3 regions of the Colwellia sp. SU-HH01217 genome follow, and region 3 is predicted to be linked to each of the others. Evidence: predicted binding sites of a transcription regulator. Region 3 holds the regulator's gene; each other region holds the start of a gene.
What was found. The regulator LexA, encoded in region 3, represses DNA repair genes until DNA is damaged. The targets are predictions, from matches to a motif close to TACTGTATNNNNATACAGTA.

Region 1 (4,450 bases), on a different contig from region 3:
AGGTTGTCCTACTAACGTTTCGCCTTCTTCAGTGTAAGCAATAATAGAAGGGGTTGTACGATCGCCTTCTGCATTTTCAATAACACGTGTTTTACCACCGTCTAAAACAGCCACACATGAGTTAGTTGTTCCTAGGTCAATACCAATAATTTTGCCCATCTTGGGAGCTCCTATTTTAATAATCGGCAACTTAACAAATAAAGTAAGCTGCGTTTAAATAATGAATCATTTGTCGTTGAATAATAAATGGGGGCTTGAAAAGCCTTTTCAACTCTTAAAAGCGAAAAAAGTAAAAAAATGTGTATTCAACACAAATAACATGAACACTTATCGGTACATAAATGCTAAACGCTACATTTTTATTAGCCTAGCAAGGCATAAAAAACAATTCACTTTTAATTATTTAATAAATATTTGATTAAAAATACTATTATTCCACAAAAAAAAAAGCTAAACACTATGGTTTAGCTTTTCGTTTTTTATCTATTAAAACTATGCAGTTGCATCAACACTTGGCGCGGCTTTAGATACCATTACCATCGCAGGCCTTACTAAACGACCATTAAGTTCATAGCCTTTTTGCATAACAGCAATAACAGTGTTCGGGGCTACACCTTCTACTTCTTGCATAGACATTGCTTGATGAAGTTCTGGATTAAATGGTTGATCTTGTGGATCGACAACTTTTACACCAAATTTATCTAAAGCAGACATCATGCTTTGTAATGTCAACTCTACACCTTCAGCAAGAGCTTTTTGTCCCTCATCTTCTTTATCTACACTGCTAATCGCACGTTCTAAGTTATCAACAACAGGTAATAACTCAGCAGAAAACTTTTCTAAAGCGAACTTACGTGCTTTCTCGACATCTTGTGCACTTCTGCGGCGTACATTATCAACTTCAGCTTTTGCACGAACAACTGAATCTTTTTGATCGTTCACTGTTGATTGTGCAGCAACAAGCGCTAATTCAAGCTCATTAATTTTTTCTTGTTCCGCACTAATAGCTTCATGACCATGTTCATGTTGCTCTTCAACCTGTTCTTCGGCTTGCTTAATAATATCTTCAGCAACTTGCTCTGGTGTTAAATTAGCACCATTTTCATTTGTAGACTCTGTCGTCATGGAAAACTCCCAATTTCTGTTTAAACTAACGAAATAAATTATATCAATGAGGCTAATTATGGGGCTTTGTTTTTCTGATTCAAGCTTGAAAAGAAATTCATTTAATAAAAGTCAACTTTACAAGTGCATAAAATACAGCGAAACTGCAAATATGACAGTAAGTTATTAGGGTATACTGCTCTTTAAAGTTTGTCTGTGTAATGACACAAAGATCATCACATCCTAGATATTTAGTTAAGAAATTAGCATATGAAACAACTATACAAAACGATAGGGTTAATTGGTAAACCTAATCATGAAGGTGCGAAAGCGACTATAGAGACCTTGCTCGAACACCTGCAAAAAAATAATTATCAAGTACTTGTAGAAAGTTCAGTTGGGCTTTCGCTTAATATTGAAAACCTCACAATAACTTCATTAACGGATATTGGCGACCAAGCAGATCTAGCGATTGTTGTTGGTGGTGATGGCTATATGCTTGGTGCCGCAAGAGTATTAGCAGGTTATAACATTGGTGTAATTGGTGTTAATCGAGGAAACTTAGGTTTTTTGACTGACCTTTCTCCTAGTACTTTACTTCCTCCTCTTGATGCAATTTTAAGGGGCGGATCTAGATCAGAACAACGCTTTATTATTGAAGCTGAAGTCTATCGTCATGGTAAACTAAAAAGCTCTAACAGTGCTGTTAACGAAGCAGTACTGCATGCCGGTAAAGTGGCTAGTATGATAGAGTTTGAGGTTTATATTGATGGTGTATTTATGTTTAGCCAACGTTCAGATGGCTTAATTATATCAACACCAACAGGATCTACCGCGTACTCGATGTCAGCAGGCGGTCCAATTTTAACCCCTAACCTTAATGCATTATCATTAGTGCCTATGTTTCCTCATACCTTAACTAGTCGACCAATTGTCGTAGATGGTGACAGTGAAATTAAGCTTATACTTGCCAATGAAAATTATGAGAACTTACAAGTAAGTTGCGATGGTCATGTGATCTTATCGGTAATGCCTGGAGATGAAGTAATCATAAAGAAAAGTGAATGTGGTTTAAGATTAATACACCCATTAGATCATGATTACTTTAACGTTTTACGGAGTAAATTGAGTTGGGGCAACAAACTTTATTAATCATATATAGTTTGGCTAATAAATAAAGTTGAAGTTTTTTTAAACAAAAATTGTAAAACAGCTTGCACTAAAACCAGTTACTGTATAAATTAACAGTAACTGGTTTTTTCGTAATTAACGACGATTATTTAAAAAAGCGTTTATTACATTTTGGAGCTACTATGCTTTTACAATTAAATATTCAAGATTTTGCTATTGTTCGCTCACTCGATATCGATTGGCAAAAAGGCATGACAACCATAACAGGCGAAACAGGAGCAGGAAAATCCATTGCTATCGGCGCTCTTGGGTTATGCTTAGGACAAAGAACAATAACAAATGTTGTAAGACCTGACTGTAAAAAAGCAGATTTAGCAGCTACATTCGATATTAAACATAATAAAGTAGTTAAAAAGTGGCTAACAAATCATGACTTAGTGAGTGATAACGACTGTATTTTAAGACGAGTTATCTCCGCAGAAGGACGTTCAAAAGCCTATATCAATGGTAGCCAAGTCCCCTTAGCACAGTTAAAAGAAGTGGGACAATTTTTAATTAATATCCATGGCCAGCATGATCATCAACTTATTGTAAAAGCGTCTGAACAGAGAAATTTGCTCGATAACTATGCTGATCATTTAGAGCTAATAAGTGATGTGAAATATCACCATCAAAAGTGGCAACAACTTAATGCTGAATTAACACAGCTTCAAAGTGAAAAAATATCAAGAGACGCCAAGCACCAACTATTACAATATCAAGTCAGAGAATTAGACGAATTTGCTTTGCAACAAGGAGAGTTTAATACACTAGAAAGTGATTTTAAGCGCTATTCTAATGCACAAGACTTACTGAATGAAACCTTAGGCGCTCTCCAATCGCTTTCAGAAAATGAACAATTTAATATTCTGGATTCGCTAAATCACACTTGCGAAAATATTAATGCTTTAGCTAAAGTCGACAAAAGTTTAGCAAACGTTGCCCTTTCCCTAAATGAGGCGCTAGTACAAATTCAAGACGCAGATGCTGAATTGCACCATTACTATGAACAGCTTGAATTAGATCCACAAGCTTACGCAACCATTGAAAGTCGTTACTCTCAAGCTTTACAATTGGCTAAAAAGCACAATACTGCTCCTGAAAATATTGTACAGCTACATGCTGAATTATCATCAGAACTTATTTCATTAAGCGGTGATGAAACAAGGTTAATTAGCCTTAATGATGAAATTGAACAAGCCAAACAAAATTACTTTTCTGCAGCTCAATTATTATCAAAATCAAGAACCGCTGCGGCTAAAAAACTCAGTAAATTAATTAGTGGCAGTATGCATGAACTAAATATGCCTGATGGTGAATTTTTCATTAATGTTGAGCAAGATACATTAAATAACTTAGAGCAATTAAGTAGTAACGGACTAGATAACGTGAAATTTTTAGTCAGTATTAATAAAGGACAACCTTTAGAGGCCATGCATAAAGTAGCATCAGGTGGCGAATTATCACGTATTAGCTTAGCCATGCAAGTTATATTAGCGAGTAAAGTTGTAACACCTACCTTAATATTTGATGAAGTAGATGTTGGTATCAGTGGTCCTACAGCTGCAATGGTAGGGAATAAACTGCAACAATTAGCAAGTAATACACAAGTTATCTGTGTGACCCATTTACCTCAAGTAGCGAGTAAAGGTCATCAACAATTATTTGTTGCAAAATCTTCTGACAGCCAACATACAGAAACAACTATGACTGAACTAAATCCTAAAAATCGCGTCAAAGAGATTGCACGTCTGTTAGCAGGTGACAAAATCACTGAATTTAGCATGGCAAATGCACAAGAATTACTAGCGAGTTAGTTTTTTTTGGCTATTTGAAGGATTTTTTAAAAAAGCCATGGAATCTTCAACCTCGCAACGTTATTATTGCTGCTTACTTTTTAGAGGATGAATGTAAAACATGTTGTTTCGAGTTTTAACAGTTGTATTAGCTTTAACAATTACAGGTTGCTCAAGTTGGATTTACCGTATCGATATACCACAAGGTAATTACCTTGAACAAAAAGATATCGACAAATTACAAATTGATATGACCAAAGAACAAGTGAAATTTATCTTAGGCAGCCCAGTTGTACTTGATGCTTTTGATAAGGATACTTGGTATTACGTTTATCGTTTTAGATCTGGCCGTAATGAAGACTTTAATGTTAACAAAAATT
Region 2 (4,450 bases), on a different contig from region 3:
GCTAGAAAGCACAAAAAATAACAATAATTTAAAATAATAAATAGAGAATACCATGTCACAATTATCAACACTCGATACCAGTATTTTTATCTTTTATGTACTGGCACTTATTGCCCTAGCCTACTTTGTCTCTCGTGAAAAAGCAGGCCATGAAAAAGACGCTAGCGACTATTTTCTTGCTGGCAACAGTTTACCTTGGTGGGCGATAGGCGCTTCACTTATCGCGGCTAACATTTCAGCCGAGCAAATAATTGGTATGTCAGGCTCTGGCTATGCTATCGGCTTAGCCATTGCATCTTATGAATGGATGGCAGCAATTACTCTTATTTTAGTAGGTAAGTATTTTCTACCTATTTTCTTAAAGCATAAAATATTTACAATGCCGCAATTTCTTGAACAACGTTACGATCACAATGTTCGCATGATTTTAGCTTTCTTTTGGTTAGGCGTGTATGTGTTTGTTAACCTAACCGCTATTTTGTGGCTTGGTGCATTAGCGATTAATACGGTTACTGGCGTAAACATGGATGCCGCTATTTTATTCCTAGCAGTGTTCTCGCTTGCTTATTCACTTTATGGTGGCCTAAAAGCAGTCGCCTATACCGATATTATTCAAGTCGTTTTACTTGTGGGTGGCGGTTTATTCTTAAGTTATATTACCTTGAATATGATCAGTGACGGAGAAGGCATTGTTGCTGGTTTTAGCCAGCTTATGGCGCAAGCACCTGAAAAATTCGACATGATATTAGCTGAAGATAATCCTCATTACATGAGTCTCCCCGGATTGTCTGTTTTAGTGGGTGGTATGTGGATAATGAACTTGTCTTATTGGGGGTTCAATCAATATATTATTCAACGCGCCCTTGCTGCTAAAGACTTACGTGAAGCGCAGAAAGGTATTGTTTTTGCTGCATTTTTAAAGTTGTTAATGCCAGTAATTGTTGTACTTCCAGGGATTGCTGCTTTTGTGTTAATGCCTGATTTAGAGCCTGCCGACAAAGCATACCCTATGTTAATGAATTTAATGCCAGAAGGGATTAAAGGCTTAGTATTTGCGGCATTAGTTGCAGCTATTGTGTCGTCACTTGGCTCAATGGCTAATAGTATTTCGACTATTTTCACTTTAGATATTTATAGCAATTACAAAAAAGACAAATCCCAACAACATTATGTAAAAGTGGGCCGTATAGTAAGCTTTATTTCAATGATTGTCGCCGTACTTACAGCACGCCCATTACTTGGCGAGTTAGATCAAGCTTTCCAATACATTCAAGAGTTCACTGGATTTTTTACTCCAGGTATTGTTGTGTTGTTTTTATTAGGTATGTTTTGGAGTAAAACCACAGCAAAAGGCGCATTAGCAGCAGCGATTGGCTCTGCGGTACTTTCATTAACCTTTAAGTTAGTTTTTCCTGAATTACCCTTTATGGATCGCGTAGGTTATGTCTTTATTGCTTGTTTGATGTTGGCTGTTTTAGTTTCATTAGCCGATAAACAATTAAGTGAAGCGAAAGCGGTTGATACTAAAGCAATTGATTTTTCAACCAGTACTTCTTATAACATGGCTACAATTGCAGTTATCTGTATATTAACGGCATTTTATGCCGCTTGGTGGTAATAACCCTTTAAAGTAGTGCCAATGAAAAAGCCTGAGTATTAACTCAGGCTTTTCTGTTTAGTGTGGTGTGACTTAGTATTAATTCGGTTGTTAACGGTTCTCTTCAAGTGCTCGAAAAATATCTCTCCAACTTAAAATACCCAGCACTTTTTGAACTTCATCTTCATCAGTAATAGGAATACAAGACACATTATAATTATTAAAGATTGAAATTGCCTGATAAATACCCGCACTAGGTGGTAAAGTGATCACTTTACGAGACATAATTTGATGGGCTTTTTTGTTAAGGGTCGCTATATCTCTTGCCGACTCAACAGGAGTATCGACTTTTGGGCTTATTGCTCTTAGTAAATCCCTATCAGAAATTACACCAACTAACTTACCTCTTTCAACCACTAACAAATGATGGAATTTTGTATTCTCAAAAATATGCTTTATTACCGATAATGGATCATTCATCTCTACAGTAACAACAGTTTTAGACATTATTTTTTCAATACTCACGTGTAAAACTCCCTGCCTATTATGCGCGATACTTTAAATAACTATGACCTAATTGTTACTTATTTTCCATTTAATCTAACGTCAATAAAAGGATTTATTTCAGGAAAACCATTACAAACAATAGAGCCTCCAAGTAATGTACTAGCTAAAACAAGCCCTTCATTTAAACGACTATTACAATTCATTTCATATTTTTTTACTTTAGGAGTATCGGCTTTTTTATTGATTGATGGTTCAATAAAATTTTTAGACATTTTATAGTTTTTCAAGTGTTCAGCCCCACTTTCAATTACATTAGTTGCTGATAAATTTGCTTTTAATTTTTTTAACGAATCTATCGTTGAGACTCTAACAATAGGTTTTGAAACACTTGGCATTGATAGCTCTGATTGAGAATAGATGCTCTGTTCTACTTGTTCTACTTGTTCTACTTGTTCTACTTGTTCTACTTGTTCTACTTGTTCTACTTGTTCTACTTGTTCTACTTGTTCTACTTGTTCTACTTGTTCTACTTGTTCTACTTGTTCTACTTGTTCTACAAGGTTAGATTTTGGTGCTACGTAAAGATAGCTTTTTATCGGTTTGTGCTTAACTTTTTCTTTTACAGTTTTCGATTCAAATGACATAAAAAATAAAAAAATGACCAACACCCCATGAAAAAATAAAGAGGTTAAAAGTGTTTTGTAATTTATTTTTTTCACAAAGTCTTTCTTAAATAATTGATAAAACACTACATTGAATAATTAATAGACCTATTGATAGAGCATAAGTTCCGATATCATTATTAACTATCTTTCATTTAATTTTCACAGCACACAAACGCAATAACTGTACAAAAGAACAGTTAAAATGTATTATTCAACTAACACACGATCATCTAACTCCTTGAATGAAATTATATATTGCCGAAAAACCTAGTTTAGCAAGAGCGATTGTTGACGTGCTTCCTAAACCCCATAAAAAAAACGATGGGTATATCGAAGCTGGTAATGGCGATAAAGTTACTTGGTGTATTGGTCATTTACTAGAACAAGCACCGCCAGAAGATTACGATGTTAAATTTAAAAAATGGCTTGTTGAACATCTCCCAATTATCCCTCAACAATGGCAATTAAAGCCGAAAACTAAAACAAGAAAACAACTCACTGTTATCAAACGACTCATTAAACAGTCAGATATTATTGTCAATGCGGGTGACGTTGACAGAGAAGGCCAAATACTTGTTGATGAGGCCATTAGCTATTGTGGCGCGAGTAAAGCAAAAATAAAAAATGCATTGCGTTGTTTAATCAGCGACATGAACTCTAACGCGGTTAAAAAGTCAGTTAATAACTTAAAGCCCAACAGTGAATTTATTCCATTAGCGGTTTCAGCACTTGCTAGAGCAAGAGCAGACTGGCTATATGGTCTTAACATGACTCGCCTTTGCACGCTTCAAGGTCAAAAGTCTGGCTATCAGGGCGTATTATCAATAGGCCGAGTACAAACCCCTATTCTTGGTTTAGTTGTTAATCGTGATATTGATATTGCCAACTTTGTCTCCAAACCTTTTTATGAAGTGCTTGCCCACATAAAAACCAACAAAGGCGAATTATATCAAGGGAAATGGCAACCTAGTAAAGCCTGCTTACCATACATGGATGAAGAAAAACGTGTGCTTGATAAAAAACTAGCATTAAATGTTGTTTCCCGTATTAATAAGCAACCGGGCAAAATACTCAAGGTTCAACAAGATAAAAAGCAACAACAAGCTCCTTTACCCTTTAGTTTGTCAGGATTACAAATTAGTGCCGCCAAAGCATTTGGAATGAGTGCCAAACAAGTTTTAGATATTTGCCAGCAGCTTTACGAAAAACATAAATTAATTACTTACCCTCGTTCAGACTGCCAATATTTACCCACAGAGCATTTGCAAGATATACCTGCGGTGACTCAAGCGATCAGCCAAGTATCAACTCAATTAGCTAGTTTACTGTGTGACGCCGATTTAACTAAAAAAAGTCGAGCATGGAATGATAAAAAAGTCAGTGCGCATCATGCCATTATCCCTACCGCAAAAAATAAGTCTACGGGCATAATGTCATCACAAGAAGAAAAAATTTACGACCTAGTAGCACGTCAATATCTCGCACAATTTTATCCAAATTTTGAATACAGCGACAAAAAAATTGAAACTGAAATAGCAGGTGGTCTCTTTATCAGTAAACAAAAAGATATTATCAGCAATGGGTGGAAGGATTTATTTAAGAAAGCAAATCCACAAAAAGATGCCAACGAGTTCTCGACTAGGGTTTTACCTCAAGTAAAAGTGGGTGATACCGTACACTG
Region 3 (4,450 bases):
GACACCAATGAGGGGAGTCATTTACCTATTTTTGAGTCTGGTGCAATCTTGTTGTACTTAGCAGAAAAATTTGATGCATTTATTCCTAAAGCGCAAGATCTGAAAGCACAATGCTTATCTTGGTTATTTTGGCAGGTGGGGAGTGGACCATATTTAGGTGGTGGTTTCGGCCATTTTTATGCCTACGCACCAGAGAAATATGAATATCCAATTGAACGATTTACTATGGAAGTTAAACGACAACTCGACGTTCTCGACAGACACTTAGCGAATAATAAATATATGTGCGGTGATCAATACACTATTGCAGATATGGCCATTTGGCCTTGGTATGGTGCATTGGTTGAAAACAAAGTGTATGAAGCAGCAGAATTTTTACAAACACACACTTATAAAAACTTAGTGCGTTGGACAAAAGCAGTTGGCGAACGAGCAGCCGTTAAGCGTGGGGTTATGGTAAATCGTACATGGGGAGAGCTAAACGAACAATTACATGAGCGCCATAACGCCAGTGATTTTGAGTTAAAAACACAGGATAAATTAGTTGATACAAAATAAAACTAGGGTGTAACTTAACGCGCAACTGATCACTTTACGTGAGTATAAGCTCATAATGTTCGCTAAAAACAACCGACCTTGCAGTGTACGGATATAGGTAATATCGTCTGACCACGAAGTATTTATATAATCAGGATTAAATTGTCGATTTAAGTAATTCTGTGCAATAAACGACGTCATACTATCTGCCTTCTTCAGTTTTACAGTTATAGTTAATAAATTGTAAAACTGAAGAGGGAATGTTAGTTTTTCGTTTTTTGTAAATGGAAAAAATTAGTATGCTAAAATGGACTTCAATTGTAATTATAGTTACTTCGTATTTTTTATATAATTATATTTCAAGCACTTCAACAGAAACACCAAATATCCTATTCAGCGAATATGAATCAGAACAAGTTAATAAAGATAATACGATTGCATCCAACATCTCAATTACAGATAAAAATAATAGCCAATGCTTAACAATTGAAGAATATAAGAATCTGGAAGAAGTGATTGAAGGAAATGCTTATATTAATGAAAATTTACTTATTGCAAATGCTGTAGATCAGAGTTTGACTTTCTTGAGTGAAGACGAATTAATTAGAGAATCCAATAGTGGGAATGCACAAGCGATGTTTGTTTTAGGAATGAACTATCAATGGTTTTCTCATCGAAGTTCATTTTATAATCCTTCTCTATCTCTTAGAGATTTTAATGACACACATAAAGAATTAGATATATCTATACTTAAGAAAGCTCGTTTTTGGTTATGGGAAGCGGCTTTAAACGGTGTTTTAATATCAATTCTTGAGCTGGCTAACACATATAAACTGGAAGATGATCTTGGCAAAACCTTCAATGATGAACTCAAAATTAAGTACACTTTGTATAAAGCACTTTATTATAAAGTAAGCCCCAATATAGCTATATTTGAAAATAATACTGCAGAGAAACAAATTAACACATTGAAAAATATAAATAAAAATGAGCTGTCAGAGTTGTTTGAACAGTTATCTCAAAAATGGGTTGATGACAGAGCTGAAATTGGTCTAGGGAAATATATTGAATTGCCTAGACCACCATTAGTTGGAAATGAAAAAACTATAATTTTTTGTAATACTATAAATTTATAAAAAAAGGATTTTTTATAAACAGAGTTTACATATTATTTTTTATATTACTTACTACAACATACAGTAGTGACGCAAATACCCACAAAAAACAAAACACTTGCCATTATTTACAGCCTGTATATACTGACAGTATTTGTCGATAAATAATACAGGACCGTTATGCGCCCTTTAACCCCCAGACAACAGCAAATTTTCGATTTTATTAAGGAAAACATCTCAGCAACGAGCATGCCTCCTACCCGTGCTGAAATCGCTGTCCATTTTGGCTTTAAATCTGCGAATGCTGCGGAAGAGCATTTAAAAGCCTTAGCCAAAAAAGGCTACATAGAAATGTTGGCGGGCACTTCTCGAGGTATACGGTTGGCTGAAGAATTTGCTGAACAAGAAGGTTTGCCGCTTGTTGGCCGTGTTGCCGCGGGTGAACCTATCCTTGCACAAGAACATGTAGAAGAGCACTACAAGATCGATGGCAGCTTATTCCATCCTGCAGCAGATTACTTATTGCGTGTTAACGGCGATAGTATGAAAGATATTGGTATTTTAGATGGTGATTTGCTGGCGGTTCATCAAACAACTGATGTACAACAAGGACAAGTAGTAGTAGCACGCGTTGAAGAAGATGTGACGGTGAAACGTTTTAAACGCGAAGGCAATGTGGTTTACCTACACGCTGAAAACGAAGATTTCTCGCCAATTGAAGTGGACTTAACTAGTCAGCATTTTAATATTGAAGGATTAGCTGTTGGGGTAATTCGTGCGGCAGACTGGATGTAAGTGATCTACTGTTTTTCATGAAATATAATCCTTTATTCGTTGTGAAATTACCTAGGCGTAAAAACCAATGGTGATTTCACGTCTTATACTATGTTCCTAAACTCGGTTTAAAATATAGTTAACAATTTGAAAAGTAGGTAAATAATTATTTTACTCCCCTCTAGCTTGATAATTTTTCTTAATTCAAGACAAATTTCGCGTCAATAGCTGCTAGAGAAGTATTTGTTAAGCCGAACTTAGGTTAAGTTATATTTCTGTATAAAAAACAACCGCTAACTGTTGTTTTATTCTTCTCTTAAATTATTTTAATTTCTACTGAACAAAAAACGCACAGCCCTTGTGTGTATAGCTTTTCATTCTTTTTAGAGTTAATACTCAATTGAATTTATTAAAGTTTATTTCTTTTCTCTTCAAATTATGGATTGACCTAGATCAAATTTTAAGTGATTCTAGATTAGAAACCGTACAAAAATAGCACGAAAAATAATAATAAAAGTGTGAAGATTTCTGTTTGTTTTTTCGTCACACTGATTTAGCTAAAATAACAATAACAAGTGGCAAAACATTTGATCCAGTGAGTTCGGATTTACACTGTGACCTCGTTTTGTTTTCTACTTCAAGAGGAAGAGGGGATGTCGAGTGAAGAGAGGTAACCTAGGTTGGCTGTTGCTGGGAAGTTTATTTACCAGTTCAGCTTGGGCCGATATGAGTTTAAATTTAACCAAAGGTGTGACTAAGATCAGTGAAGAAGTTTACGATCTTCATATGTTAGCCCTTTGGATATGTACTGCAATTGGTGTGGTTGTTTTTGGCGCGATGTTCTGGTCTATGGCTTTTCATCGAAAGTCAAAGGGTCATAAAGCTGCAGACTTTCATGAAAGCACCACTGTCGAAATTTTATGGACAGCAATCCCCATTGTTATTCTTATTGCTATGGCAGTTCCTGCCACTAGCACGCTTATTGAGATGGAAAATAACGATGACTCTGATGTGACTATTCAAGTCACTGGCTCTCAGTGGAAGTGGCATTATAAATATTTCGATCAAGACTTAGAGTTTTATTCAGTTTTATCTACGCCTCGCGATCAATATGAAAACAAAAATGGTGCTGGTACTCAAAAAGGCGAGCATTATTTACTCGAAGTAGATAAAGCACTGGTTGTGCCTATCAATAAGAAAATACGTTTTCTAATTACTTCAGACGATGTTATTCATTCTTGGTGGGTGCCTGCTTTTGCAGTAAAACAAGATGCTAATCCTGGATTTATTAATGAAGCTTGGGCGATTGTAGATAAACCTGGTGTATATCGTGGCCAATGTGCAGAGCTTTGTGGTAAAGATCATGGCTTTATGCCCATTGTCGTTATTGCGAAGACTGAAGCTAATTACGCTAAGTGGTTAGACGAACAACATCAATTAGCAGCCAATGCCGCGCAAGCTGAACAAGCATCACTTAATGCATCTGCTTCTATGGATGACTTAATGGCGCTGGGTGAAACAACTTACACTGCACACTGTGCTGCATGTCATCAGCCTTCTGGCTTAGGTTTACCACCTGCATTTCCTGCATTAAAAGATAGCCCTATTGTTACTCAAGGTTCAATTGATGAACATATTAATATTGTCTTCAATGGCCGCGCTGGTACGGGTATGCAAGGCTATGGCAAACAGCTTAGCTTAAAAGAAATTGCTGCTGTAGTAACTTACGAGCGTAATGCGTGGGGTAATAATACGGGTGATGCTGTACAAGCTTCAGATGTTAAAGCAGTATCTGGGGGAGACTCAGTTAAGGCAGCACCAGTTGAAGAAGCAAAAGCGGTAGTTGAAGAAGCGATTGCCGAACCAGCTGAAGATTTATCAAAAACCTATTCAATGGCTGAAATGATGACCATGGGTGAAGAGGTGTATAACAAGGCGTGTGTTGCATGTCATCAACCAAACGGGAAAGGCTTACCGCCTGCATTCCCTGCACTTGATGGTGGTGTTATTGCAACGGGTGATGT

Region 1: a site for LexA is predicted at 2,335-2,354, ahead of recN (DNA repair protein RecN). Genes of this name have one in related genera too.
Region 2: a site for LexA is predicted at 2,949-2,968, ahead of AC27G3_RS07750 (DNA topoisomerase III). Genes of this name have one in related genera too.

Annotation. Positions count from the first base shown of each region.
Region 1 is NZ_BAAJLX010000007.1:10,618-15,067, reverse strand. Features, by position in the region: gene dnaK (molecular chaperone DnaK) at 1-159, opposite strand, end outside; gene grpE (nucleotide exchange factor GrpE) at 493-1,125, opposite strand; gene nadK (NAD(+) kinase) at 1,375-2,256, shown strand; gene recN (DNA repair protein RecN) at 2,418-4,091, shown strand; gene AC27G3_RS10390 (outer membrane protein assembly factor BamE) at 4,192-4,450, shown strand, end outside.
Region 2 is NZ_BAAJLX010000004.1:252,878-257,327, forward strand. Features, by position in the region: gene AC27G3_RS07735 (sodium/sugar symporter) at 53-1,618, shown strand; gene AC27G3_RS07740 (CBS domain-containing protein) at 1,709-2,122, opposite strand; gene AC27G3_RS07745 (hypothetical protein) at 2,182-2,823, opposite strand; gene AC27G3_RS07750 (DNA topoisomerase III) at 3,012-4,450, shown strand, end outside.
Region 3 is NZ_BAAJLX010000009.1:111,223-115,672, reverse strand. Features, by position in the region: gene yghU (glutathione-dependent disulfide-bond oxidoreductase) at 1-558, shown strand, start outside; gene AC27G3_RS12350 (hypothetical protein) at 541-738, opposite strand; gene AC27G3_RS12345 (hypothetical protein) at 837-1,673, shown strand; gene lexA (transcriptional repressor LexA) at 1,833-2,447, shown strand; gene coxB (cytochrome c oxidase subunit II) at 3,153-4,450, shown strand, end outside.